DNA from 3 places in the Psychromonas sp. SR45-3 genome. Region 3 is predicted to be linked to each of the others. Evidence: predicted binding sites of a transcription regulator. Region 3 holds the regulator's gene; each other region holds the start of a gene.
The links. The regulator LexA, encoded in region 3, represses DNA repair genes until DNA is damaged. The targets are predictions, from matches to a motif close to TACTGTATNNNNATACAGTA.
Positions count from the first base shown of each region.

Region 1: a site for LexA is predicted at 4,764-4,783, ahead of H5084_RS12295 (SulA-like leucine-rich domain-containing protein). Genes of this name have one in related genera too.
Region 2: a site for LexA is predicted at 2,371-2,390, ahead of H5084_RS18010 (YebG family protein). Genes of this name have one in related genera too.

Region 1 covers NZ_JACJDP010000021.1:59,475-69,630, forward strand. The annotation lists gene lolA (outer membrane lipoprotein chaperone LolA) at 1-247, shown strand, start outside; gene H5084_RS12275 (replication-associated recombination protein A) at 247-1,575, shown strand; gene crcB (fluoride efflux transporter CrcB) at 1,734-2,120, shown strand; gene serS (serine--tRNA ligase) at 2,129-3,415, shown strand; gene H5084_RS12290 (YaeP family protein) at 3,798-4,001, opposite strand; gene H5084_RS12295 (SulA-like leucine-rich domain-containing protein) at 4,340-4,756, opposite strand; gene purT (formate-dependent phosphoribosylglycinamide formyltransferase) at 5,059-6,237, opposite strand; gene rdgC (recombination-associated protein RdgC) at 6,663-7,571, opposite strand; gene H5084_RS12310 (TonB-dependent receptor domain-containing protein) at 8,107-10,077, shown strand; gene H5084_RS12315 (YfiR family protein) at 10,087-10,156, shown strand, end outside.
Region 2 covers NZ_JACJDP010000053.1:10,764-20,919, reverse strand. The annotation lists partial or broken gene H5084_RS18025 (MlaD family protein) at 1-1,077, opposite strand, end outside; gene H5084_RS18020 (paraquat-inducible protein A) at 1,067-1,699, opposite strand; gene H5084_RS18015 (paraquat-inducible protein A) at 1,692-2,285, opposite strand; gene H5084_RS18010 (YebG family protein) at 2,417-2,680, shown strand; gene thrS (threonine--tRNA ligase) at 2,832-4,739, shown strand; gene infC (translation initiation factor IF-3) at 4,745-5,302, shown strand; gene rpmI (50S ribosomal protein L35) at 5,399-5,596, shown strand; gene rplT (50S ribosomal protein L20) at 5,613-5,969, shown strand; gene H5084_RS17985 (ABC transporter permease subunit) at 6,486-8,711, shown strand; gene pstA (phosphate ABC transporter permease PstA) at 8,728-10,156, shown strand, end outside.
Region 3 covers NZ_JACJDP010000027.1:13,467-23,622, forward strand. The annotation lists gene H5084_RS13765 (type II secretion system protein M) at 1-446, shown strand, start outside; gene H5084_RS13770 (type II secretion system protein N) at 465-1,214, shown strand; gene lexA (transcriptional repressor LexA) at 1,553-2,182, shown strand; gene H5084_RS13780 (SCO family protein) at 2,235-2,873, shown strand; gene H5084_RS13785 (GNAT family N-acetyltransferase) at 2,974-3,459, opposite strand; gene metA (homoserine O-succinyltransferase) at 3,735-4,652, shown strand; gene metH (methionine synthase) at 5,526-9,209, shown strand; gene eutS (ethanolamine utilization microcompartment protein EutS) at 10,002-10,156, shown strand, end outside.

The sequences.
Region 1 (10,156 bases), on a different contig from region 3:
GGCTCAATTTAATGTGGTTAAAAAAGATCAACAATTTATTGTTAAAAGTAGCGATCCAAAAGCATCGACGAATACATTTATTTTTATCTTTAATAAAGCCGGCAACATCAGTGAATTTGTTGTACAAGAATCACAGGGGCAAAAAAGTGTATTTACCCTGTCAAATAATAAAAACAATAGTACATTTGCGAAGGATTTTTTTGAATTTAAAATACCAAATGGTATTGAGATAGATGATCAACGCTAATGCAAGATTTATTTACGATTGATAATCAATTTAAACCCTTGGCCGCGCGAATGCGGCCGACTAATTTTGACCAGTATATTGGTCAATCTCATCTGATCGCAAAAGATAAACCGCTGCGTAAAGCCCTAGAAGCTGGATTTGCTCATTCTATGATTTTATGGGGGCCGCCTGGCACCGGCAAAACCACCTTGGCTGAGTTAATTGCTGAATATTGTGATGCTCACGTAGAGCGACTTTCTGCGGTCACATCAGGTATTAAAGAAATTCGGGCCGCTATCGATATTGCAAAACAAAATCAATCAGCTGGTCGACGTACATTACTGTTTGTAGATGAGGTACACCGCTTTAATAAGAGCCAGCAAGATGCTTTTTTGCCTTATATTGAGGATGGGACATTTTTATTTATTGGTGCCACCACAGAAAATCCGTCCTTTGAACTTAATAATGCATTGCTGTCTCGTGCGCGTGTTTATCTGTTAAAAAAATTATCACAACAAGAGATTATTGAAGTCATTGAGCAAGCTTGCGAAGCTGAACACGGCCTTGCTAGGCAAAACATTGTATTCGCTGAAGGGGTATTAGATAAGCTCGCACAACTAGTGCAAGGGGATGCAAGAAAAGCGCTCAATTATCTAGAGTTGCTTGCTGATATGGGACAACAAACAAAAGATAAATTATTGATCGATACTGGTTTATTAATGGAAATAGCCGGTAGAGAAGGCGTTAGCTTTGATAAACAAGGCGATCTTTTCTACGATCTCATTTCTGCATTTCACAAATCCGTGCGTGGTTCAGATCCCGATGCTGCTTTGTATTGGTATGCGCGCATGTTAGCAGGCGGCTGCGACCCTTTATATGTAGCACGACGTTTATTAGCGATTGCCTCTGAAGATATTGGCAACGCAGACCCACGCGCAATGCAGGTCGCAATGTCTGCGTGGGACTGCTTTACCAGAATAGGCCCCAAAGAAGGGGAAAGAGCAATTGCACAAGCAGCGGTTTATTGCGCCTGTGCGGCTAAAAGTAATGCCGTTTATAGTGCCTTTGCAAAGGCTAAACAAGCCGTTGAAGCCTATCCGGATCTCGAAGTTCCTCATCATTTACGTAATGCGCCTACCGAATTAATGAAATCATTAAATTACGGAGAAAGTTATCGTTATGCCCATGATGAAGTAGGGGCTTATGCTGCCGGTGAAGTGTACTTACCGGAAGCTTTGCAAGGCATTGAGTTTTACCAACCTGTTGAGCGTGGTCTAGAAATTAAAATTGCTGAAAAATTGCGCTATTTAAAATCTTGTGATCAACGCAGCGAAAAACAGCGTTATTGATCATGACCTTGTTAAGGTCCTGACTGGCTTAATGAGTATTGCTTTAATGTGAACAGGTTCAAGTGAATAAGCTTAATAAGTGCAAGCCGAAAAATGAATAAGCATAGCTGTTGCACTCAGCAAGTTGTTAACAAATAAGAGATGGATAAAAATTTATTATGAATAATTTATTGCTGAATATCGGCTTCGTAGCTTTTGGTGGTGCATTTGGTGCAACTTTCCGTTATTTAATTGGTATTGGCATAGTTAGTTTCTTTGGAAAAGGTTTTCCTTTTGCTACACTTACGGTCAATGTCATTGGCTCGCTGATAATGGGATATATATTTCAGTTAGTTCAACAGGGAACAATTTCTACAACGCCGTGGTGGCCATTAATTGGCGTTGGTTTTTTAGGTGCATTAACAACTTTTTCCTCATTCTCATTGGACAGCTTATTGTTGATCCAACAGGGTGAGTTACTTAAGGCACTGTTAAATGTGGTATTAAATGTAGTGGTATGCTTATTTGCAGCGTATCTAGGTACTTTATTAGTTTTAAAAGGTTAGGAAATAACATGCTAGACGCAAAGTTTTTACGTAATGATATCGAACAAACTGCCGAATTATTAAAGAAACGTGGTTTTGATTTAGAGGTAAGTTTACTTAGTGAATTAGAAGAAAAAAGAAAATCACTTCAAGTCTCTACTGAAAGCTTGCAATCAGAGCGTAATACGCGCTCAAAAGAAATTGGTCAAGCGGCAAAACGTGGTGAAGATATCAAACCATTACGTGAAGCGATGAATGAATTAGGTGAAGCTTTAGAAAAAGCAAAAGAAGAATTTTCTGTGGTCAGTGACCAACTTAAATCTATTTATGACATGATCCCGAATTTACCACATGACTCTGCGCCGATCGGTAAAGATGAAAGTGAAAATGTAGAGGTATTAACCTGGGGTACGCCTAAGCAATATGATTTCGAAGTAAAAGATCATGTTGAATTAGGAGAAGCATTAGGCGGCTTAGATTTTAAATCAGCGGTTAAAATCTCGGGTTCTCGTTTTATTGTGATGCAAGGCCAAATAGCAAAATTACATCGTTCTTTAGCGCAATATATGCTTAATCTTCACACTAATGAACATGGTTATACAGAGATGTATGTGCCTTACCTAGTAAATGCTGATAGCTTATACGGAACTGGGCAATTACCAAAATTTGGCGATGATTTATTTAATACAAATCCAGCGACCGAAGAAGGTATTGGCATGTCATTAATTCCAACAGCTGAAGTGCCATTAACAAATATGAGCCGTGATGTTATTTATGATGAAACTGATTTGCCCATTAAAATGACTGCACATACACCTTGTTTCCGCAGCGAAGCAGGTTCTTATGGACGTGATACACGTGGTTTAATTCGTCAGCACCAATTTGATAAAGTTGAAATGGTACAGTTAGTCCATCCAGAAAAAAGTTTTGATGCGTTAGAAGAGTTAACTGGCCATGCAGAGCAAGTTTTAAAGAATTTAGAATTGCCGTACCGTAAGGTTGTATTGTGTACTGGCGACATGGGTTTCAGCGCGACTAAAACTTACGATTTAGAAGTATGGTTGCCAGCGCAAAATACTTATCGTGAAATTTCATCTTGTTCAAATGTTGGTGATTTCCAGGCGCGTCGTTTACAAGCAAGATTCCGTCGTACCGGTGCTAAAAAGCCTGAACTACTACATACACTTAATGGTTCTGGTTTAGCCGTTGGACGTACTTTGGTAGCGGTTTTAGAAAACTATCAATGTGCCGATGGCCGTATCGAGATACCTGCAGTGTTACAGCCTTACATGGGTGGTTTGACGCATATTGGCTAACCTATATTAGGTTACTCGAGTATTTATTAAAAGAAGCTTCGGCTTCTTTTTTGCTTTATGGCATTCGCTGGCTATGGAGTAATCGTAAATAATTGAGTTAACCCTGATCATTGAGTCATCAAAAACTATTGAAGTTGAATGCAAGAGCGGAATGCTCTTTTTAACCAGTAAGATTGATCAGTTAGTGAGCGGAGTTGGTATTTTTAGTTATTTTTTACTATGTCCGTTACCATTGCAAATTACTGTCTCAGTTCAGCTGGTTGACATATTGAATAGTATTGGGTGTGATTTTTTATATCGAATATTCTGATCGCCAGAAACGAGTTTATTTCTATTCTGGCTTACTGATAGTCTAGTTAGCTGGTTGTCTATTTTTTACAGCTTAATTCTGATCATCATAATCGCTGAGTACTAAATTGGCCGCTGCAAATGCAGCTGATTCTCTTGTTTTTTCTGGTATAGCTGTGTCATTAGCAATTTGATCTAATGTTTTAATCGCACAGGTAATTGCTTTAGGAACATAGGCTGTGTCGCCGCTGCCGATCAGGCTTATTAATTGTTTAGTTTTATCACTGTATGGATACATTTTATCTTCCTAATTAATTGTTTGTTATTAATGAGTGATAGGCAAAGTATCACTGTTTAAATATCGCTATAGCTAGTTTGCAGCAATTATAACTAACTATCATCCTCAACAACTGATTTTAATCAATGTAGGCATCAGAATTCAATTATTAGTATTCAGTTATTAGTATCTAGTTATCATGCAGTTATTAGCATCCTGCTTAGTGTTAGCACTTTGCAATTTGTGTTGAATATCGATGTCTTTGGATCTTTAATTTATTTTACCCGCTGATCCTGTCGCTTATTGATATTTTTATCTTGAATGATAACGGGTATAAACAGGTTGAATGCACTATACGTTTAATGTTTACAGTAAATAAAACAACTGGTATTTGTTAACTCAGCGTCTGCTTCAATATTTAATTGTGTTTGCTCTGATAGCTCGTTAACCCAAGTTACCACCGTACAGTAATTGTTACTTTGAAGTAATGTTGATAATAATGATAAATTATCGGCAACTTTATTCGCGTCGATCATTAACATTCTGCTTTTATCTATGCCTGCGTTTTCAAAAAATTGAGTATTAGGTTTTCCTGGAGGAGCTAAAAATAAAATCCAACCCTGATCACTCCCTTTTTGTATATGCTCTAGCAACGCTTGGTAATCATTTTGTTGGTATTGCACATTAACTAATGCACTTGAAGTTAAAGGGCTTTGATCATAATTGTGTAATAAATAGGGAGTAGTGTGCGTTGTTTTAATTAATCTTGATAACATATGATTCACCTGTATAAATAAACACTGTATGTAACAACAGTACTTGTGTTTGAACTTATGATCAAGCTTAATTTGTTAGCTTTGCTTATTTTTTGTGTGCTTTGTTTGATTTTTAAACTGTTTTTGTAGAGGAATAGAAGAAGGTAGTACTTATGATGCTAATACAGTGGTGGTGTTATAAAGGGATCTGATGAAAGGAAAAAAGCGATATGCATCTGCAAATCGCTTTAAAAATCTTATTAGTTTTCTAGTAGAGTATCTATTTTATTATTAATGTTATTATTAAGTCATAGATTGATAACTTAATAAAGTACCTCAACTGTTTGACTTACTAATTTAGCGTTAGCGATTGCTTGCTCTATATCTTGCCCACGTGCAATAGCGACGCCCAAACGACGACTTCCGTTAATATCAGGCTTTGCAAATAAACGCATTTGCGCACCTGGTACTTTGCCTAAAGCATCGGCTACGTTTGCAAACTTAATATCTTGAGAGGCGCCATTCCCTAAAATAACACTTGAAGCAGTGGCACCGTATTGTGTGATTGCTCCGATCGGTAATCCTAGTATGGCTCTTACATGTAAAGCAAACTCGGAAAGATCTTGAGAAATAAGTGTCACTAATCCTGTATCGTGTGGTCGGGGAGATACTTCACTAAAATAGACTTGATCGCCTTTTACAAAAAACTCCATACCAAATAAACCAAACCCACCCAATTCAGTCACCACTTTAGTTGCAATCTCTTGTGCTTGTTGTAGTGCTTTTTCTGACATAGCTTGTGGCTGCCATGACTCACGATAATCACCATCTTCTTGTCTATGGCCGATAGGCGCACAAAAATGAATACCATCAACAGCACTTACTGTTAGGAGTGTGATTTCATAATCAAAGGGAACAAATCCTTCAATAATAATACGACCTTTACCAGTACGGCCACCTTGTTGTGAATAAGTCCACGAGTGATCTAGGTCTGCATCTGTTTTTACAACACTCTGGCCTTTACCTGAACTACTCATTACAGGTTTAATAACACAAGGTTGTCCAATTTCTTTAACAGCTTGTAAAAATTCTTGCTTAGTATCAGCAAAAATATATGGAGACGTTTTCACTGCTAATGTTTCAGCTGCTAAACGACGGATACCTTCTCTATCCATGGTTAATTTAGTCGCTCGTGCGGTAGGTACAACATTAAAACCTTGGCTTTCAAGATCTAATAATGTGTCAGTTGCAATTGCTTCAACTTCTGGAATGATAAGGTCAGGTGCTTCTAGGCGGATGATCTCAGCTAAGCACTTTCCATCTAACATGCTGACCACATGCGAACGATGTGCAACTTGCATAGCAGGGGCGTTAGCGTAGCTATCTGTTGCAATAACTTCAACACCAAAGCGTTGTAATTCGATAGCGACCTCTTTACCGAGTTCTCCTGAGCCTAATAGTAAGGCTTTAGTGGCGCTTTTACTGGTTGCACTTCCTAAAATTGAAACTGTCATTTAATTCACTCTTATATGGATGAAAAGAAGGGGGTAAATTATATTTGCAACTCATGTATAAATACTGAGGCGCGGTATTATATCCGTAAGACTGGCTACTGTATGCGTAGAAGCTTTTAACTTCATAGCTTGTTGATTTTGGCATGCTGGATAATAACGGGTATAGTTAACCTCAGTTCTGGATAAGCAAAGCAATACAACACCTTTATTTTCGCGGATTTCTTCGTTAAATTATCTCTCAATAACCAGTTATTGCTTCAATAATTCGCCTTGAACTACGCAAAACTAACGGCACTGTATAGCCCAAAAATATAATCTTATGATTTTAAATATAATGCCGCTTTTATTAACCAGAATTGAGGTTAGTTAAAAAAAAGCCCAGGTTTTAAACTGGGCTGTAAGATGTTGGAAGGTTATAAAGTTTGTTCGCCACCAAAAATACCGATTAATGAAGGCACAAGTTGTTTAATCTCCCCGGTCATCAGTATAAAATCAGCATCAAAGCGAGCAGCAAAATCATCTGCTTCAATATGTTCATTTTGTTCTTGTAATACATCAGAAAATTTAAGTCGTTTTAAAGCAAACTCTTCACCAATAACAAATGAAATACTGTCGGACCAATTGAGTGCTAGTTTAGTTACAAATTTATCAGAGTTGATATGATTTTTAATTTCTTCAGACAATAAATCTTGCTGCTTACAACGAATGATACCGCCGCCTTCTAAGGCTGAACAAAGTTCAGCTTCATCTTCTAGTTGGTAGTGGGCTGGAATATTGCCTTCTAATATCCAATCAGTCATTACAACGTCAGTTTGATTTTGTAGCTGTACAGGTACCACGGGTAAGCTACCTAGCGTTTTTCTTAGCAAAGAAATCAGTTCTTCTGCTTTACGTGTACTTGAACAATCGACGTATAGCATATTTGTTTCATTATCTATCCACGCATAAGTCTGTGAAGTACGGCTAAATGCACGTGGCAATAATTGCATGACGATATCTTCTTTCAGGCTGTCTTTTTCTTTTTTCTTTAATGCACGGCCTTGTTCTAACTCGATCGCTTCCACACGCTCATTTAATTGGTCTTTAATTACACCTGCAGGCAGCATTTTTTCTTCTTTTTTAAGACAGATTAAAATTTGCTTTTGATGAATGTGGGTATACATACTACCGCTTTTCCCCATTGGAAATACCCAGCCTAACTTTGAAATATCTTGGCTTCCACAAGGTTTAAATTTAAATTCTTCTAGGTTTCTTTCTAGTGCATTGTCATCTTGTTCCATTGGACGAGTGAAACGATAAACTTGAAGGTTTTTGAAAAACATGGACTACACCTTAATGTATGAAAAATAAAAGAGAGCATGAGTGTAAATGATTTTACAGTCAGCGGCAAAATTTGATGGTATGAAGCTATATATTTATAGTGATGAGCGGTCTATCTATGTTGACGTTTTACTTTAACTGATTCACCTTATGATCAATGCTATATTTTTAAGTAAGATGCAGACGCTAACATTTAACTAATTATTACCCATTATTTAGTATAAAACTGTATTAATTTCCTTTTATTGGTATGCTAATACTCGTATTTAGTTTTTAAATTTTAAATAAATAAGAAAACGTTTTGTGGCGGTAATTCTAATATTTACCATTGCCTATAAATTAATGTTGATTAACCTAATTTTCTAATCTATTTAGCTGTTTAATCAACTTTGCTTACTACATCGTTTTAGATAAAATCATCACTCACAATTATGTACTTTATAAGGATATAAAATGGGTAACTATCTATAATAGATACCTTTTTAAAAATGGAATTTTAATGCGAACTATAATTGAGTACCAGCAATGGTAAAGTTAGTGAATATTAATTGTTATTTGAAAGCAGTATTTTTGCTATTCAATCTTTTACTTCTCCCCAGCACATTCGCTGATTCAACATCACAATTAGATGATCTCACTAGTCTTGATTTTGATGACTTGATGGCAGCAGATATACAAACCACTTCAGCGATGAAACGTTTGCAAAGTATGTCTGAAACTGCAGCTTCAATTTATGTCTTAACTAACAAAGAGATCATGCAGTCAGGTGTGACTTCTGTGGCGCAAGCGTTAAGCTTAGTGCCCGGTATGCAAGTTCGAAAAATTGATAATAATCAATGGGCGATCACGGCTCGTAGTGTTGCAGGTCGTTATTCAAGTAAGTTATTGGTAATGGTTGATGGGCAGAGCATTTATAACCCAGGATTTGCTGGCGTATACTGGGAAGCATTAAACCTTCCTTTGTTTGACATTGAGCGTATTGAAGTGATTCGAGGTCAAGGTGGATTATTATGGGGAAGTAATGCAACCAATGGCGTGGTTAATATTATTACCAAACATAGCGTGGATACTCGAGATACTGTCGTACAGTTAGCGAGTGGCTCAAAAATTGATCATAAGGCCGATTTTAGGGTGGGTGGAGATTTAGCCAACTATAGCTCCTTTAGAGTCTTTGGTGGTATTGAAAAAGCAGATAAATCGACAAAAAGTTATGAGGCTATTGTTCCTAATGATCACAGCCAAAAGAAAACGATTGGAGGAAGAATTGATTTAAATTTAAATGATAATCTCTCTTTCTTGGCTCAAGCTGATTATACAAAGATCGAAATAGGGCAGAATATGCACCAAGCCAATTTGAATTCATATATGAAAGAATTTGCGGCCGATGAATATTCACGTGAACATATACAACTGATGACAAGGTTAGAGCATCGACTTTCAGCTGATTCTAATCAAATGTTACAAGCATCAATTAGCTCTCAGCAAGGTAATCAAACTAATTATAAAGATGACTTTTTGATTACAGATATTGATTATCAAATGAACACATTGATTAATCATATACAATTTGATTGGGGAGTGAACTATCGTTATAACAACATTGACGTAGACGATAGTGATTATGTTAAAAATATTAATAATATTAATACTTATCACCATTATGGTGGATTTGTTCAAGCGCAATTCACATTAATACCCGAGACGCTTAAGTTAATTGTTGGTAACCGCTCTGAAAAAAATAGCTTTACTGGCTGGGGGCATCAGCCGATGGCTCGTTTATTATGGACTCCGGAATCAAAGCATACCTTATGGGCGGCAATTTCACAGGGTATCCGCATACCTTCCTTTGCAGAATACAATGAAAGATTACTATTATCATCTCCCTTTGGAATACGCACAGAAGTTATTGGTAATCCTAATATTGAAGGAGAAAAATCAATTTCTAAAGAGCTGGGTTATCGTTATAGTACTAAATCTTGGTGGGTAGACCTGTCTCTGTTTCATACTAAAGCCCGTAATGTATTATCGATTGCTCCCAGTGTTAATGATACTTTTTCATTAATCAGTCTTGACTTTGTATCAGGTGGTAAATTAACCACTTATGGTGGAGAAGCGGTTATTAAATGGCAGCCTTACGAGAAATTAAGCACCGAGCTTGGCTACAGTTATACTTATCATAACTATCATTCATCAGACGATTTAATACCTGCTTTGGGTGATGATACTTATTTACGCCAACTTATTGCCAAAACTAGCTTTCTATTAACTCCAGCGCACTCATTTTCAGTGATTTATCGCCTAGAGAATGGGGATGCCTATGGTACAAAAGATTATGATGTATTTGATTTAAGCTGGCATTGGCAGGTATCCCCTTCAGTAATGTTATCATTTACTGGGAATAATTTGCTTTATGGCAAGCACGCTGAAGTTGGAAATAAAGGTGAACTATTTACCATTAGCACGTATATTGAGCCAAGTTATTCCGCTCAAATCACTGCAAAATTCTAGGTCAATTGCATGTTGAGACTTACTGCACAGTTTACTTTGACATTATTAACCTTGATGCTAATTCTATCAACAACTGCCT
Region 2 (10,156 bases), on a different contig from region 3:
ATAATCGCCAGTAATAATATTACCTAGGTTTTCTATTTTAGAAAATGAAAGGGCCGTTTTTTCTATCCAAAATTGTGCGTTTTCTGTCATCATTTCAGAAAATGCGGGGTTAATCGTTGCTTCAGCTAAAAATAATTGGCTATTACTGTCGTAACGAATTTTATCGATTCGTCCAATACCATGACCCTTAAATAAAATGCCCGCTCGGTTTGGTAGATTATGAGTGTCTTTTAATTTTAATAAAATCGACAAGCCTTGCTCGCTGTCGTGAATGTTATCAAATAACTGGTATTGCTTATCGGCTTCCGGTGGTGAAGAAGCTGCAGGGCTATTAAAAGTAATACCTCCAGCAATGAGCGCGGTTAAGCTATCTAGTTTAAAATCAATACCTGCACGCGACAGGTTGGCATTTAACCCACTAATATTCCAGAAACGGCTTTGTTGCTTGACCAGATGACTATATTTACTTTCAATAAATATTTGAATATTGATAAATTGTCCTGACTTATCAATGCGAACGCGGGCGACTTCCCCAACTTGTATCTTTTTGTAGAAAATAGGGGTACCTACATTGATTGACGCTGCACTTTTACTTCTAAGCGTAAGTAATAATGCATTTTCAGGAATATTAATAGGCTGTTCATTAGTGGCATTAAATTCGTTTTCTGATTCACCTTCACCGGGTAATAAATTGATATAGCTGCCTGAAAATAAAGTATCTAAACCTGATATCGACGTTAATGAAGCTTTTGGTGAAACTAACCAAAATTGACTTTTCTTTTTCAATAGAAATACGGCATGAGATTCTATTTCTGCAATAACATTAACGCCATCTACTTCATCGAGCTCCACTTTCTTTACTGTTCCAACAATGACACCTTTATATCTCACTTTTGTTTTATCAACGATAATACTGTCGGCACGCTTAAAGTGAATAGTGACTTGTTCATTTTTATGGGTGATATTTTGAAATAAAATCCAGATGCCTAATAGGGCTGCAATACAAGGTAAAAACCAAATTGGGGAAATTGAACGTGACTTAGCAATAATTGCTTGGTCAGTAGGGTTATTTTGCATTAGTGTTAGCATCCCATATTAAACGAGTATCAAAACTCTGCGCAGCAAATAATGTGGTGATAACCACAACGGTAAATGAAGTAGCTGCGATACCTGGGTAAACAGACAAAAAGTTTCCCTTATCGAAGACGGCTACCATGATTGATATAACAAATAGGTCGAGTACTGACCAACGTCCTACCCAGTCAACTATTTTGAAAGCAAAAAGTTGTTTTTTAGGTGACAGCTGCCATTGAAAATGCACTGCGAGTGAAATGAAAGAAAGTGCAATAATCTTTAAAATAGGTACCAGAATAGAGGCAATAAAAACAATCAAGGCAATGCCTATCATACCACTTTCAAATAAGCTGATTATACCTGAAAAAATAGTATCAGGATAAAGTGTACTATTTTTTAGTAAATAGGTAATAGGGTATAGGTTGGCAGGGATTATAAAAACCATCGCGGTCAGCAGCAAGGCCCAGGTTTTTTGTTGGCTATGTTTGATGCGCACTGAAATTGGACTACCACAATAAGGGCAATGCGTTGTGTTAGCTGAAATCGAAGAGTCCATGGTACAGACCCTGCATAATTGCGTACCCTGTTGCATGGCGCTGATACCGGGTTTTAATAGCTTACTCATTACGTAAATATTCCCAATATTTTGTATTACTATATTCACAGAGCATCGTCATATTTAGTATCAGTAATGCCACAAAAAAATACAGTCCACTATTAAAATAGACATCAGCATAACTAATTAATTTAAATACAGCGACCATAAAGCTAACGAGATATACCTCTAACATTGACCAGTGGAATAAAATAGCAGTTAACTTAAGTACAGAGTTTAATAAAGAGGGACGTTTGTTAAACACCACACAGCCGCTACTAAAGGCAATACATACAGTTAACAATGTTGGCGCAACAACCGCACAAAATAGCACCACAAAAGAGACAAGAGGAGCAATATCAATCATCATTATTGCACCCTGTAATAGATTCGCTTCTTCTGTAACGCCTAATAAGTGAATCGATATCAGAGGTGATGAAAAGGCCGGAATACAGATCAGTAAAGCCGTTATTGATAAGGCAAATAACTTATTCGCATTAACCGCTTTATTTTTGTAAAGAATACGCTCGCAGCGTGCACATTTTGCAACATAGCCAGGCGCTAAGATTGGTTTTTGTGATACTAAGTCACAGTGACTGCAAATAATTGTCTGCATTGTTTATTATCAATAATTTTACATTAATGGAGGATAGCAAACTAATTTTAAGATGACAAAAGTTGCATTCTATTACAAATAGTTTTACTGTATATAAAACCATGTTTAATTCGTTATTAAAAGAGGCCACCGTGGCAGTCATCATTAAATACATAGTAGAAAGAAAAGGTGTTGAAAAAATGACCTTTACCAGTAAGAAAGAAGCAGATGCATACGATAAAATGTTAGATAGCGCTGATCAAATTGCATTGTTCTTAAGCCAGAGTCCAGTTTCATTGGATGACCAGCAACTGGAAGAGTTAGGGTTATATGTTGCAAGTAATAAAGATGTATTACAAAACCTATTCAAAGGGCAATTGTTTGACCAAGAGATGATTGATAAAGCCGAAGTATAAAAGAAGTATAAAAATAGATAGAATTTAGGGGAGTATTGATAAATTAACCTTCAATACCTTTTATTGTGCTCCTTAATACATTAAAATACGTTCCTCATTTTTAACAAATACAAATGCTTTTTGGTTGGAAGCATCACTGTGAGGAATTAGCATGCCAATTATTACTCTTCCCGATGGAAATAAACGTCAATTTGACAACACTACTTCAATTATGGAAATCGCTGCAGATATCGGTCCTGGACTTGCAAAAGCCTGTATCGCTGGACGTGTTGATGGAAAATTAGTGGATGCAAGTGATCCTATTGATCACGATGCAAGTGTTGCAATTATCACCGCTAAAGATGATGAAGGTTTAGAAATTTTACGTCACTCATGTGCGCATTTATTAGGTCATGCAATTAAGCAACTTTATCCAGATGCTAAAATGGCAATAGGACCAACCATTGATAATGGTTTCTACTATGATATCGACCTTGATGTCACCATCAATGATGAAGAGTTAGCTAAAATTGAAAAACGCATGCAACAATTGGTAAAAACAAATTACCAAGTGGTTAAAAAGAAAGTATCTGTTGATGAAGCGATTGCGGTATTTAAAGAACGTAATGAACCTTATAAGTTAGAAATATTAGAAGGTATCGATAAAGACGACCGTCCTGGTTTATATCATCATGAAGAATATGTCGATATGTGTCGTGGTCCACATGTACCGATGATGAAATTTAGTCAATGGTTTAAATTGATGAAAGTGTCTGGTGCTTATTGGCGTGCAAATTCAGACAACAAAATGCTACAACGTATTTACGGCACTGCATGGGCTGATAAAAAACAATTAAATGCTTATTTAAAACGTCTTGAAGAAGCGGCTAAACGTGACCACCGTAAAATTGGTAAACAATTAGATTTATACCATATGCAAGAAGAAGCACCGGGTATGGTGTTTTGGCATCCAAATGGTTGGACTATCTTCCGCGAGCTTGAAAGTTACATTCGTGAACAAACCGTTGCTTTTGGTTATCAAGAAGTGAAAGCTCCACAAATTTTAGATCGTTCTTTATGGGAAAAATCTGGTCACTGGGATAAATACAAAGACGGCATGTTCTGTACTTGTAGTGAAAACCGTGATTATGCAATTAAACCAATGAACTGTCCTGGTCATGTACAGATTTTTAACCAAGGTTTAAAATCGTACCGTGACTTACCATTACGTTTATCAGAGTTTGGTTCATGTCACCGTAATGAACCATCGGGTTCTTTGCACGGTTTAATGCGTGTTCGTGGTTTCACACAAGATGATGCGCATATATTCTGTACAGAAGCTCAAATTCTTGAAGAAGTATCTGCTTGTATCAATATGGTATTTGAATGTTATAAAACATTCGGTTTTGAAGATATTGTGGTTAAATTATCTACTCGTCCTGAAAAACGTGTGGGTGATGATGCTACATGGGATAAATCTGAAGCGGCATTAGCACATGCATTAGATGAAAATGGTGTTAAGTTTGAGTATCTACCAGGCGAAGGCGCTTTCTATGGCCCTAAAATTGAATTTACCTTGTATGATTGTTTAGGTCGTGCATGGCAATGTGGTACAATACAGTTAGATTTTTCAATGCCGGGTCGTTTAGACGCAACTTATGTCGGTGAAGACAACGAACGACATACTCCAGTTATGATCCACCGAGCAATTCTTGGTTCATTAGAACGTTTTATTGGTATCTTAACTGAAGAGTACGCAGGTATTTATCCAACTTGGTTATCACCTCAACAGGTGGTTGTGATGAATATTACTGACAAACAGTCAGATTTTGTCACGGAAGTAGTAAATAAATTGAAAAAATCGGGTGTTAGAGCAATTTCGGACTTGAGAAATGAGAAGATAGGCTTTAAAATCCGCGAGCATACATTAAAGCGCGTTCCTTACTTATTAGTTGTGGGTGACCAAGAGGTCGAAGCAAATGAAGTTGCAGTAAGAACACGTAAGGGCGATGATCTTGGTAAAATGCAGGTTAATGATTTTGTTGACCATGTAAAACGAGAAATCATTGCACGATCATAAATCACTTGGAGGAATTTGTTATAAAAGGTGCAAAAAAAGCCCCGCAAACGGGCAATAAACATCGTTTAAACGATGAAATAACTGGTACTGAAGTACGTCTTTCTGATTCAGAAGGTAAGCCGGTAGGTATTGTTTCTTTAGATGAAGCAAAAAACATGGCGTTTGATGCAGATTTGGATTTAGTAGAAATTAGCCCAAATGCTGAGCCGCCAGTTTGTCGCATCATGAACTATGGCAAATTTCTCTTTGAAAAGAGTAAATCCGTTAAAGAACAACGGAAGAATCAGAAACAGGTTCAGTTGAAGGAAATAAAATTCCGTCCTGGGACTGATGATGGCGATTATCAGGTAAAACTACGCAGCCTGATACGCTTTCTTGAAGAGGGTAACAAAGCCAAAGTAACGCTACGTTTTCGTGGTCGTGAAATGGCGCATCAATCACTTGGGATGGAATTACTGAATCGCGTTAAAAACGATTTAGCTGAAATCTCAACTGTCGAATCTTTCCCTAAACTGGAAGGTCGTCAAATGGTGATGGTACTTGGCCCTAAACGTGCTAGCTAAGGCATAAAGTAGTATTGATGTGCGGATATGAGAATATTCGCACTATTTACTCGCCTTACTGGTTTAATTTAATATTTTAACAATGCGGAGTTCGCAATGCCTAAAATGAAATCTAACAAAGGTGCTGCAAAGCGCTTTAAAAAGACTGCTTCTGGTGGTTTTAAACGTAAGCAATCTCACTTACGTCATATCCTTACTAAGAAATCTACTAAACGTAAACGCCATCTACGTGCTCAAAGCATGGTAGCTAAAGTAGACGTACCTAGTATTAACAGAATGTTACCATTCGCTTAAGTAAGGAATATATAAAATGCCAAGAGTAAAACGCGGTGTACAAGCTCGTGCACGCCATAAAAAAGTCTTAAAACAAGCTAAAGGTTATTACGGAGCTCGCTCACGTGTTTATCGCGTAGCAGTTCAAGCAGTAACTAAAGCTGGTCAATACGCTTACCGCGACCGTCGTCAACGTAAACGTCAGTTCCGTCAACTATGGATTGCACGTATTAACGCTGCATCTCGTATTAGCGGATTATCTTACAGCCGTTTCATCAATGGTCTTAAAAAGGCTTCTGTTGAAATCGATCGTAAGATCCTAGCTGACATCGCTGTATTTGATAAAGCAACATTTGCTCATTTAGTAGAAGTTGCAAAAAAAGCGCTAGCTTAATCATTATTGATTAACAGAATTGAAGAAGGAGGCATTTTGTCTCCTTTTTTTTTGATTTAAAATTTCTTTCCTCTCTCTCCCTACTTTGATGACATCATTTAAAATTTATACCGATTACATTAAATAAGTGCTCTAAATTTTGCGCAGGAAAAATGACTTAGTTTAAGGCGTAAATTGAGCTAAATGGTTGTTCCCTTTACGAAATTTACAACGAAGAAATAAATTATTTTAACAAGTAAAATAGAACAGTTAATTAGTGTGATTGGTATTACCTTACTAAAGAGGGAAATTTTACTGAAATACTATCCCTAACCCCAAATCTATAGTTCAATATTTGTAACGTAATGCTTTATCCCTTTGTTACTTTATAACCTGGCTGTGATGCCTTTTAACTAGCAAGATTGATCGGCTATTTAACGGAGTTAATGGTATAAATGTCAGTATCAATAACGTTGTCATATAACTGTCACAAAATAGCAATATAATCGTGCCCATCAATTATGTTGGAGATAGTAAATGGAACGTGATTTAGCGACCACGCTGCAAGCGAATAAAAAGCGTGTGGTTAAGGATAAGTTAGTTAAATATGGTGTAACAGGAGGCGGCACTTTGGTGCTTGTCGCATTGTTATTAATTTTTGGGTATCTATTGTATGTCGTGTTACCTATTTTTGCGCCCGTGAGTATCGAACAAACACAATCTTTTCAACGTAAAGATTCAACTGCCATTTATGCATTGGGCCTCGATGAGCAAAATGAAGTTAGCTATCAATTAAATGAGAAAGGGTTGTTAAGCTTTTATTCATTGAGAAACGATGATTTAGGTGAAAATTTATTACAATACCAAGCTTTTACTAACACTCATAACATTGCTAAAACAATGGCTTCAACCGGTATTTATGCGATCAGTAATGAACGCGGTGAAGTCAAAATTGTTAAACCCAGCTTTGTAACATCTTACCCTAATGATAAACGCTTAATTACGCCTGAAGTCAGCTTTCCATTAGGTGAACAGGACTTTATTGTTTCTGAAGATAATCAACCATTGACTCATTTAGCCTTTGAAATGAATCCTGAATATGCAGGTTTAGCTGGCGTACAAAGTAATGGTGAAGGGCTTTTCTTACTATTAACAGCCGAAGAAAATATGATGACTGATGAAGTTGAATGGGAACAGTCATTATTCAAGTTGCCTTCATTTCCTCAGCAAGTTGAACAGTTATTACTCACACCTAATCTGAGTAAATTGTTTGTACGTAGCGGTAATGACTTATTAGTTTACGATGTGTCTGATAGTGACAATATTCGTATTACTGCGGCATTTAAAATCAATGCGCCTGGCAGTAACGTGACTAAGATGCAATTATTGACGGGTGCTAGTTCTTTACTTGTTGCTAATGAAAATGGTGTGATTAGCCAGTGGTTTGAAGTGTTAAATGACAATAAACGCGAGTTCACCTTAATTCGAGATTTTAAAGCATCATCAGGCGTGACAAGCATAACACCTGAATTTTTCCGTAAGGGATTTTTAACAACTACAGCATCAGGTGACTTATCTATTTTTCACACTACCGGTGAAACTGAACTATTAACTGAATCGATTACTAAAGCAGGGCCATTAGTTGTTGCTATTTCACCTCGTGCAAATGCAATTCTTGCTGCTGATAGCAACACCATTAAACTTTACCATGTTGATAATGAACATCCTGAAATTACTTGGTCTGCCTTATGGCAAGAAGTTTGGTATGAAGGCTACCCAGAGCCGCAATATGTTTGGCAATCAACGTCAGCTAGTGATGATTTTGAAGCCAAAATGAGTTTAGTTCCAATCTCGTTCGGCACTATTAAAGCCGCATTTTATGCGATGCTATTTGCTGTGCCTATTGGTATTTCTGCTGCTATTTATACAGCTTATTTCATGGCACCAAGTATCAGAACTTATATCAAACCGACCGTTGAAATAATGGAAGCATTACCGACGGTTATACTAGGATTTTTAGCAGGGTTATGGTTAGCACCGATTGTTGAAAGCCAATTACCGGGGATTGTCTTATTATTAATCACCTTACCTGCGAGCGTGTTAGTCGCGGCAATGATTTGGTCTAATCTTCCAAAATCACTAAGTGATAAAATCAGTGAAGGCGTATTACCGTTAGTACTCCTGCCAATTCTTGTTGTTACTGGCTATTTGTCGATGGCCTTTAGTGACACGCTTGAATTATGGTTATTTAACGGTGATACCCGTATGTATTTAACCAATGAGTTAGGTATTAACTTTGATCAACGTAACTCGCTTATTGTTGGCATTGCGATGGGGTTTGCGGTGATCCCTACTATTTTCTCGATTGCTGAGGATGCCATCTTTAGTGTGCCAAAGAGTTTAACAATGGGGTCGTTAGCATTAGGTGCAACACGTTGGCAGACATTGTCTAAAGTAGTTATTTTAACGGCGAGTCCAGGTATCTTCTCTGCAGTAATGATGGGAATGGGGCGTGCAGTGGGTGAGACCATGATTGTACTGATGGCAACGGGTAATACGCCAATTATGGATTGGAACATCTTTGAGGGAATGCGTTCTTTATCAGCGAACATCGCTGTAGAAATGCCAGAGTCTGAAGTGGGTAGCTCACATTACCGTGTGTTATTCCTCGCTGCGTTTGTATTGTTTATCTTTACTTTCTTCTTCAACACCATTGCTGAGTTTGTTCGTCAGCGTTTGCGTGAAAAATATTCAAGCCTATAAATAGGAGTTAGTTATTATGGGTAAGTGGTTTAAATCAGGCACACCGTGGATTTGGATGACCGGTGGTGCTGTAAGTTTGAGTTTGATTGCAGTAATAGGTTTGTTTTTATTAATCGGATGGAGAGGATTAAGTTTCTTTTGGCCTGCGACTGTGTATGAGTTTGATATGCAAAATGAGCAAGGTCAAAAATCAGTATTAATAGGTGAAATATACGACACTGAAGATGTACTAAAACAACAGTTACTCGATGCAGGTGTAACTGGTCTTGACAACGAAGGTGATTCTTTACAACGTTTCTTGATTAAAATAGGTAATCGTGAATATGTTGATTTAGATTTTCAATGGATATTGGAAACTATCATTAAAGATAAAAAAATTGCCAATGATATTGTGGTGTTTGAAAGAACTAAAAACGGTAATTTTTACGGCTACCTAGAGGCTATCAATGAGGGCGAGCAAAAATTAAATATTGAAAAAAGTGCATTAGTTGGTGAGTTAAATAAACGCATTGAACGTGCGCTTGAGTTTAGAGATAAAGAGCATGGGTTATTGACTGGTGATATCGGGCGTATCAACTATGACTTAGATCGCATTCGCTTAAATAAACGTAAATTAGAGCTTGATGGCAGTCTAACACCACAAAAGGTCGCTGAATTTGCTGCTCAAAGTGATAGCTTACGCGCCGAGTACTTAGCATTAGAAAATGAGTTATTTGATTACCGAGATCAAGCTAAACGCGATAGTGTGGTTGTAAAAGATATGACTGGGCGTTTAGTCACTATGCCGCTTTCATATATTTTAGATTTTTACCAACCTAATGATATGAGCTTTGTGGAAAAGGTAGGGCATTGGTTTCATCAAGTTTATAAGTTTGTAAGTAGCGACCCGCGTGAAGCTAATACCGAAGGTGGTGTTTTCCCTGCTATTTTTGGTACCGTATTCATGGTGATGTTAATGGCAGTGATCGTTACCCCATTTGGTGTGGTTGCTGCTATTTATCTGCATGAATATGCCGGCAAAAATAATATTACTAAATTTATTCGTATTGCTGTGATTAACTTAGCGGGGGTTCCGTCCATTGTTTACGGTGTATTTGGTTTAGGGTTTTTTGTCTATATTCTAGGTGGCAGTATTGACCAACTACTTTACCCAGAAGCATTACCTACACCTACTTTTGGTTCACCTGGTGTATTGTGGTCAGCATTAACTTTGGCTATTTTAACCTTACCCGTGGTTATTGTTTCGACAGAAGAAGGCTTAAGCCGTATTCCAAGTACGCTGCGTGAAGGATCGTTAGCATTAGGCGCGACCAAGTCGGAAACGTTATGGCGTATTGTAATTCCAATGGCGAGCCCTGCAATTATGACGGGACTGATCTTAGCCGTTGCTCGTGCAGCCGGTGAAGTGGCTCCTTTAATGTTGGTTGGTGTGGTGAAGATAGCGC
Region 3 (10,156 bases):
CAGAAAGAGAGCAACAGCTGACCTTTATTTCGCTGGTGGTTGTATTCATTGCGATTATTTATTTTCTTATTTGGCAACCTATTGCGACTAATTTAGCAGAGAGTCAGCAAAAACTACAAAGTAGCCAACAAACATTACATTGGGTAGAAAGTAATGCTAATAAACTCGTTGCTGCGGGTGTTGGAAATAATAAGACAACGGCGAGAAAACAAAATTTATCACAGTTGATTAGTAGTACTGCAAAGCGTAATAAAATTGTTATTTCTCGTATTCAAAACCGTAATGGCAGCGTTGATATTTGGATTAATCAAGTTGAATTCAACCAATTCTTAAAATGGATCACTGCATTACAAAATCAATACCAAGTACAAGTTAATAGTGCTGATTTAAATCAGGATAAAATACAAGGTATGGTTAAGATTAACCGTCTGTCATTAAGTTATTAGCATTGTAAAAGGGTTCAAATGAAAGTCAAAATAGCGATACTTGTTGTATTGGTTTACTGTGGTAGTTTATTAGTTAATCTACCTGCTGCAGCTGTTGTCAGCTGGATGCCAGCTTCAACGGTTAAAATCAATAATGTTTCTGGTAGCCTATGGAATGGACAAGCCAAACAAATTATCATCAACCCTAAGGTTACGCTCCATAATGTGCAATGGAATGTTCAATTAAAAGCATTATTGAATTTAGCAATAGGTGCTGATGTCTCCTTTTATAATGGCCCTAATAAAATGTCAGGCAAAGGTTTTGTGCAATATGGTTTAACAGGTGCAAGCGCATCAAATGTTATGGTTGATTTAACCTCCGCAGAATTACTCACATTGATACCAACTAAATTACCAGTAAAAATAGAAGGTGATTTTTCTGCAGTTATTCAGCAGATAAAGCAAGGTGACCCTTATTGTGAGCAATTACAGGGAAGAGTGGTATGGCATAATGCCTTTGTTTATAGTCAAATGGGTAATGTAAATTTAGCTTCTCCTTCCGTAGACTTAGGATGTGATAATGGCAATATTACTGCTTTTGTCACTCAAGAATCTGAGCAATTAAATACAAACTTAGATATTAATCTTGGCGAGGGTGGTATCTACCAATTAAATGGTGAAATTCAAGGCACAGATAAACTCCCCCCATCGATAGCACAATCATTAACTTGGATTGGTCCTAAAAACGACAGCGGTGCAACCACTGTTAGTTTTAAAGGTGTGTTATAAGCGGTCTACGTTGTCTGAATTCACTCGCGAGCTCTTCGACGTGCAGTCTAAAATCGGCTTGCCGTTCCGTTCACTGATGATTGTAAGTGGAATGGTGAGTGGGATGAATAAATGTCGAATTTTAGAGGCCTGTGGTTTTTTATTGTTACTTCGAACAGTACGCCCTTTGTCCATTTCTGAGCTTTTTAAATAGGTTTAAAATCATTAATCTATTCAAACTGATAGTAGTCGCATAAATTCCTATAAAAACGGCGCTAAAGAGAAACAGCCCCTAGTAATTATCCATGTATAAATATACACTGTGTTTGTTTACAGTTTTTTATTGCTTGGAGTTCATAATGAAAGAATTAACCAAACGCCAAGGCGAAGTCTTAGACGTTATTAAAGATCAGATTGCAAAAACTGGCATGCCTCCTACGCGTGTTGAATTAGCGAAAATACTTGGGTTTAAAAGCGCCAATGCAGCAGAAGAGCATTTGAAAGCTTTAGCACGTAAAGGTGCAATTGAAATATTGTCAGGCACCTCTCGTGGTATTCGTGTTGTTAGCGACCATAAAGATAATGAAATAGTGGCCGATGAAGGTTTACCTTTAATTGGCAAAGTCGCTGCTGGTGAGCCTATTCTTGCTCAAGAGCATGTAGAAGCACATTACGATGTTGACCCCGCTTTATTTCATCCTGCGGCAGATTTTTTACTGCGCGTTGAAGGTGAAAGCATGAAAGATATTGGTATTATGGATGGCGACTTATTGGCTGTACATAAAACTCAAAACATAAACAATGGCCAAGTTGTAGTTGCGCGTGTTGAAGACAATGTCACCGTAAAACGTTTTTATCGTGATGGTAAGCAGATAACATTAAAAGCAGAAAATGCTTTATTTGATGCGATAAAGGTCGACTTAGAGTATCAATCTTTTGATATTGAAGGGATTGCGGTTGGGGTTATTCGTACTGCAGATTGGATGTAATTGGCAATTAGTGTTATTAATAACCCTCTTCCAAACTTATAGTGTGAATTAAATGAAACGTTTAATAATAATTTTTAGTGCGCTGTTAATGATTTTATTTTTTATTATCGGTAGCACCCAATCTTTTCATTTAGTTCACAGTAAAAATGATGCCTTAGTGTTACAACAGACACGGCAGCCATTACCTGAATTTGCCTTTGAAAAAGCTGGGGAAGTCGCTTTTACCAACCAATCTTTAAAAGGAAAGTGGACCTTATTTTTTGTGGGTTATACTTATTGCCCCGACGTTTGTCCAACCACATTAGCAGACCTAGACCGTATTTACCCAAGCTTAGCCAATGATCGAAATACAACCACACAAGTTGTATTTATTTCTGTTGATCCTAATCGAGATAAAGCAGAACAACTGGCAGATTATGTGCACTATTTTAATAAAGCATTTATTGGCGTAACCAGCACCCATCAACAACTTTGGCCATTTGTTACTCAATTAGGATTGATTTATAGCTTGGTTGAAGAGGGGGAAACTGATGATTTTTATTTAGTTGACCATAGTGCTTCTATTGTTCTAATCAATCCTGAAGGTGAGTTTCATGCCACGTTTAAATCGACAATTAATGCACAGGGCATTAATCATGTTGATATGGATTTAATGGTTGAAGATATTAAAGCAATACAGGCGAATTATTAAAAGCGCTAATGGATTTAGCCTCATTTAGGGTTGCTGCTAAATCAGTAAGGGCTGTTTACCGTTGAGTTGATGTATAAACTAAACGGTAGGTGATCGCAGTTTATAACTTTTTTGTCCAAAATAATGCACTACCAAACTCAGGATCCAGCTGATAATCAGAAAAGCCAAGGCGCTGATAAGCTTTACAAGCAATGGCATTACCACTTAATACTTCTAGCGTTATTTTGCAGCAATCCTGCTGTTTTGCGACTTCTTCAATTTTTTCAAATAAATGTTTAGTAAGGCCTTGGCCTCTAAAATCATTGTGTACGACAACATCATGAATATTAAATAATGGCTTACAAGCAAAAGTAGAGAAGCCTTCTATCGCAGTTAGTAATGCAGCTGGATGCTCATCACTAAAAATTAAAACAATAAAAACATCATTCCTAGCAAGCAAGTTTGTGATTAAGTTCTCTTTGGCAAAGTCACTCAAATCTTCACCTCCACCCATAGGGTCACAAGCATAATGCGACATTAAGCTTAAATAAGCCTGTGCATGTTGTGGATTATGTAAGTCCGCTACAACCGTTTGAATATTAAGCATTACTATTCCTTTTATTTTTAATTATTGGTGTTTTTTTAGTCTAACTAATGTATCAAAATTATTCTACATAAAGTGAGGACAAGCTGGTGGAAGCGCTAGCATCGATAAAAATAATCAAGGATCAACATAGGAAGTAGTTAACTTTTGACAATAATTGAGGTCAAAAAATAGAGATAAAAAATAAATACAGCTGCTAAATTAGATTTAAGTATTTAAAATAGTTACTTTAGTGTTAGACTTCTAGATGTCTAAAAGGCCATTTTAAGGAAGTAATTATGCCAATTCGTATTCCAGATGATTTACCTGCATCAAGTATTTTAAAATCTGAAAATATTTTTACGATGTCAGAAACACGAGCTAGTCACCAGAACATTCGTCCTCTGCGCGTTCTGATCCTTAATTTAATGCCTAAAAAAATTGAAACTGAAACGCAACTCATGCGTTTATTATCTAATACTCCCTTACAAGTTGATATTGAACTGTTACGAGTGGACGCTAGAGCAACACGAAATACACCGCAAAAGCATTTAGATAAGTTCTACGGTGACTTTGAGCGAATCAAAAATCGAAAATGGGATGGCTTTATTATTACTGGCGCACCACTTGGCACCATTCCGTTTGAAAATGTATATTATTGGGAAAAGTTCACGGAAATAGTTAACTGGTCTCGCCATAACGTTACCTCAACGCTATTTTTATGTTGGGCGGCACAAGCAGCATTAAACATACTGTATGGATTAGAGAAAGAAACCCGTGATGATAAACTCTCTGGTATTTATTCACACCGAACGTCACATCATCATCATCCACTAGTAAGAGGGTTTGACGATGAATTTTGGGCGCCATTATCTCGTTATGCTGAATTTAATAGCCGTACTATTAAAGATAAAACAGATTTAACAGTATTTGCAGATGCGCCTGATGCGGGAGTATATCTTGCGGCAAGTCCTGATTGTCGTCAGGTTTATATCACTGGGCACCCCGAATACGATGCAAATACACTAAATAACGAATATTTAAGAGACCTTGAAGAAGAGCTAGATCCGGTCATGCCAATTAACTATTACCCGAATGATGATGAGAATGAAATTCCACATGCAATTTGGCGTAGCCATGGAAATCTCTTATATAGCAACTGGCTAAATTATTGTGTTTATCAGGTAACACCATACGATCTCAGTGACTTAATCTAAATTTTGTAAATAATTTATAAAGATGAAAAATAGTACTGGAAAAGGTAAAAAGCTCTCCTACAATTATTAGTAGCTAAGAGAGCTTAAGAGGAGTAAAGTCAAATATAGGCAGTGCTTCTGCGCAGTTAGCAAGTTGGTTATTCAGGAAGCTTAGTTATTAAAATTAACTTCACAATCGCATTAAATGCACTTGACCAATTTAAGCATTTTCACGTTAACAAACATAAAACGGAGGTATAAGATTATTTTAAATTTTACTCGTACCAGTGTACTGAAACCGCATCAAAAACTGAGTTGTTAATTTAAACACTCACCTACCCAACGGGGTAATTAGATACAGTTTTAGAAGTTAATACTGGTTGTATTCATTAATACAGGAGGATTAATTATTTTTACGTTTTATCATTTTATTGAAAGTGGGTGTCAGAGTTAGGAGTTTATATTAGTTAACTCATTGCCAACGGGCGTTTCTAACATTCACTTTTATCAAATTAGATAGTGGATTATTTGTAAAGTTTTATTAGTATCAAGTTAGTTTTTATTATCGATATTAATGCCTCTTTTAATAGTCACAACTCAATTGTTCTTTATATTTTAAAGCGAGCTAAGTAGCTCGCTTTTTTTATATACAATTTTTACGACTCGATTGAAATCTTCCCTTTAAGCTAAGTTGCTTTCCTGCGCTGCCTAGATCACTTCCCTAATATAATTGCTATTACATTAGTGAATATATGACCTGTTTCAACCATCAAAAAATTCATAATTTATAACAGAATATTTCAAGATAGAAATGGCTTTGAAAGGTTATGACTACAAGTTTTATGCTATTATTGACACTCATTTTTTACTCAGAATAAAGTAGCAGGGAACTCTATGTCGATAAGTGATCGTAGTGCATTAATTAAAGCACAGTTAGAAAAGCACATTCTTCTGATCGATGGTGGTATGGGAACCATGATCCAGGACCATAAATTTGAAGAAGCTGACTTTCGTGGCGAACGTTTTAAAGACTGGAAAAGCGACTTAAAAGGCAATAACGATCTATTAGTTTTAACGCAGCCAGAAGTCATTGCTAATATTCATCGTGAATATTTAGATGCGGGTGCAGACATTCTTGAAACCAATACATTTAACGCAACAACCATTGCTATGGCTGATTATGCAATGGAATCTATTTCTGCTGAAATCAATTATGAAGCCGCACGTATTGCGCGTCGTGTTGCCGATGAAAAAACCGATGAAACACCTGACCGTCCTCGTTTTGTAGCGGGTGTGCTAGGTCCAACAAACCGTACTTGTTCAATCTCTCCTGATGTTAATGATCCTGCTTTTCGTAACGTTACTTTTGACGAACTGGTTGTTGCTTACATTGAATCGACTAAAGCCTTAATTAAAGGTGGTAGTGACTTAATTCTGATTGAAACTATCTTTGATACTTTAAACGCAAAAGCCGCTGTTTTTGCAGTTGAAACGGTATTCGAAGAGCTCGGTTATAAAATTCCTGTGATGATTTCCGGTACTATTACCGATGCATCGGGTCGTACATTATCAGGTCAAACAACAGAGGCTTTCTACAATTCATTGCGTCATGCGGAACCCCTAACATTCGGTTTAAACTGTGCCTTGGGTCCCGATGAGTTACGTCAATACGTACAAGAGATGTCGCGTATCTCAGAAACTTATGTTTCTGCACATCCTAATGCCGGTTTGCCCAATGCCTTTGGTGAATATGACTTAGAAGCCGATGAAATGTCGGTGCATATTAAAGAGTGGGCTGAAAGTGGCTTTTTAAATTTAGTGGGCGGTTGTTGTGGTACAACGCCTGCGCATATTAAGGCGATGGCTGATGCCGTTGCGGGTATCAAACCGCGCGAATTACCAGAGATTGAAGTTGCTTGTCGTTTAAGTGGTTTAGAGGCGTTAACTATTCGTTCTAGTTCACTCTTCCAAAATGTTGGTGAGCGAACAAACGTAACCGGTTCTGCCCGTTTTAAACGTTTAATTAAAGATGAATTATACGATGAAGCGCTTGAAGTAGCGTTGCATCAAGTAGAAGCTGGCGCAGATATTATCGATATTAATATGGATGAAGCGATGCTTGATTCATTATTTGCGATGAAGCGTTTCTTAAACCTATGTGCTTCTGAACCTGATATTTCACGCGTACCAATCATGGTTGATTCTTCTAAGTGGGAAATTTTAGAAGAAGGGCTTAAGTGTGTTCAAGGGAAAGGTATCGTTAACTCAATCAGTATGAAAGAGGGCGTTGATAACTTTATTCATCAAGCTAAATTGATTCGTCGTTACGGTTTTGCGGTAATTGTGATGGCCTTTGATGAAGACGGACAGGCGGATACCCGCGAGCGTAAATATGAAATTTGTAAGCGCTCCTATGACATTTTAGTTAACCAAGTTGGCTTTCCACCGGAAGATATCATTTTTGACCCTAATATTTTTGCTATTGCCACCGGGATCGAAGAGCATAATAACTATGCTGTAGACTTTATTGAAGCAGTGAAAGATATTAAAGATAACTTACCTCATGCAATGATTTCTGGCGGTGTTTCAAACGTATCTTTCTCATTCCGTGGTAACAATCCTGTACGTGAAGCGATTCACGCTGTATTTCTTTATTACTGTATTCAAAACGGGATGGATATGGGGATCGTAAACGCTGCACAGCTTGCGATTTATGATGATATTCCCAAAGAATTAAAAGATGCCGTTGAAGATGTGGTCTTAAATAAACATGCTAATGGCACAGATGCTTTATTAGAACTTGCAGAAAAATACCGTGGTGATGGCGCTGAAAAAGCAGACGAGACCAAAGTATTAGAATGGCGTAGTCTGCCCGTTAATGAACGTATTGCACATGCATTAGTTAAAGGCATTACAGAATTTATTGAAGAAGATACCGAAATAGCACGTCAAAATGTGGATATGCCAATCGAAGTGATTGAAGGGCCATTGATGGATGGCATGAATATCGTTGGTGATCTGTTCGGCGAAGGTAAAATGTTCTTACCGCAAGTGGTTAAATCTGCGCGGGTAATGAAGCAAGCCGTTGCTTATTTAAATCCATTTATTGAAGCGACTAAAGCAGTGGGTGCAACCAACGGTAAAGTAGTGATGGCAACCGTAAAAGGAGATGTACACGATATCGGTAAAAATATCGTAGGTGTTATTTTACAATGCAATAACTATGAAATTATCGACTTAGGTGTAATGGTACCCACTGAGAAAATCATTAAAACTGCGTTAGAACATAATGCGGATCTGATTGGATTATCGGGTTTGATTACTCCGTCATTAGATGAAATGGTATATGTAGCAAAAGAGATGCAACGGCAAGGACTAACTATTCCGTTGTTAATTGGCGGAGCAACCACTTCTAAAGCACATACCGCAGTAAAAATTGAACAAAATTACGATCAACCCGTGGTCTATGTATCGAATGCTTCTCGTGCGGTAGGTGTATGTCAAAAATTATTGAGTCCAAAGCATAAACCTGAATTTGTTGAAAAACTGAATTTAGATTATGACCGTGTACGAGTACAGCATGCCAATAAACGCCCACGCAGTGCACCAATTGGTTTAACACAAGCACGTGCTAATGGTGCTAAATTGGATTGGGTAAATTACAAACCCACTGTGCCTAATCAATTGGGTGTGCAAGTAGTAAAAAATATGTCGATTAATGTGTTACGTGATTATATCGACTGGACACCATTCTTTATGACATGGGGATTAGCAGGTAAATACCCACGTATCTTAAAAGATGAAGTCGTAGGTGAAGAAGCAACACGTCTGTTTGCAGATGCACTCGCTATGTTAGACACGGTTGAAGCTGCCGGTGAAATCAGTGCATCGGGTATTGTGGGGATTTTCCCCGCAAATCGTGTTGACGATAATATTGAAATTTATAGCGATGAAACGCGCTCTGAAATCTTGCAAGTGAGTCATCAATTACGTCAACAAACAGAGAAAAAGCCCCCCTTTGTGAATCACTCTTTAGCGGATTACATTGCTCCTAAATCATCAGGTGTCGCGGATTATATTGCAGCTTTTGCTGTAACAGGCGGGATTGGTGAGCGTGAAGTTGCTGAGCGATATAAAGCAGATAATGACGACTATAATGCCATTTTAGTGCAAGCTATTTGTGACCGTTTAGCCGAAGCCTTTGCTGAATATCTACATCAAAAAACACGTAAAGAGTATTGGGGTTTCGCCGCAAATGAGACCTTAGACAACGACGATTTAATTCGTGAAAAATACCAAGGTATTCGTCCTGCACCAGGTTATCCTGCATGCCCAGAACACAGTGAAAAAGCTGTGATTTGGGATTTAATGAATGTTGAGCAAGAAATTGGAATGGAATTAACATCAAGTTACGCCATGTACCCAGGTGCAGCTGTTTCGGGATGGATATTCTCTCATCCTGAAAGTCGTTATTTTGCTGTTGCCGGTATCCAACAAGATCAAGTAGAAGACTATGCACAACGTAAAGGTTGGGATATGTTAACTGCAGAACGTTGGTTAGGTCCAAACATCGGTTAGATCCATAGTTTGTTAATAAAATATTGAAGAATACGGCCAGTTTAGCTGGCTGTATTCATTTAAAACCTATCAAATGGCTGAACATATAGTAGCTATAGCTACTTAGTCGTTATGTACTTCAATGTTGAATCCGCCCATTATCGTTCATCATCTGAGTGCATATTTTTCACATAGATGTAGGTTTTGGTAAATGAATTAATGTTGTGATCTTGTCTTACGCAGGGTAAATAAATTAATTCAGTGCATGGCTAGAAACTTATTCAAGCTAACGCGCCTCTGCATATTTTTTATTGGAATGTCTTCAGAGTACCGGAATTTGTGTGGAATCAAAAAATATAGCCCCCTATCTAGAAATTGTCATTTATTTTGATTTTGTTCACATTTTTGATTCAAAGTATCGTCGTTAATTATCCTTAGCAGCAATCTAAAAAGAAGGCTGATACCAACATTTTATTTCACTCGATGTGAGCATTTTATTCTTCAGCAGTTTGTTTTAGCTCAGCAGGCGAGTCGGGTGGAGTGTAAGCTAACCCTATGAATAAAGGCGTAAACGATTTTTTTAGCCGCAAAAGGTAATTAGAACGATTATTCCCTATGTTTTTAATCATCTATCCGAAACTGACTGCTCTTTATTTTGAATCAGTTAATAAAATTAGGATCTGTGAGTGAATTAAATTCTCAGTTTTAACATTATGATTTGTTTTGATTTTGTTCACGTTTTTGGTTTTAGGTTTAATGGATAATCTTTGCTCAACATTAATCTTATGAGAGTGGCTGATGGTAGAGTTTGATCTGAGTACGGATAAGAATCGAATCATTCAGGAGTTTGTTCCTGGTAAGCAGATCACTTTAGCCCACCTCATTGCAAATCCTACTGAAGAGCTATGTGAACGAGTCGGTGTTGATAGCCAAGGAGCGATTGGAATATTGACTCTTACTCCAGGTGA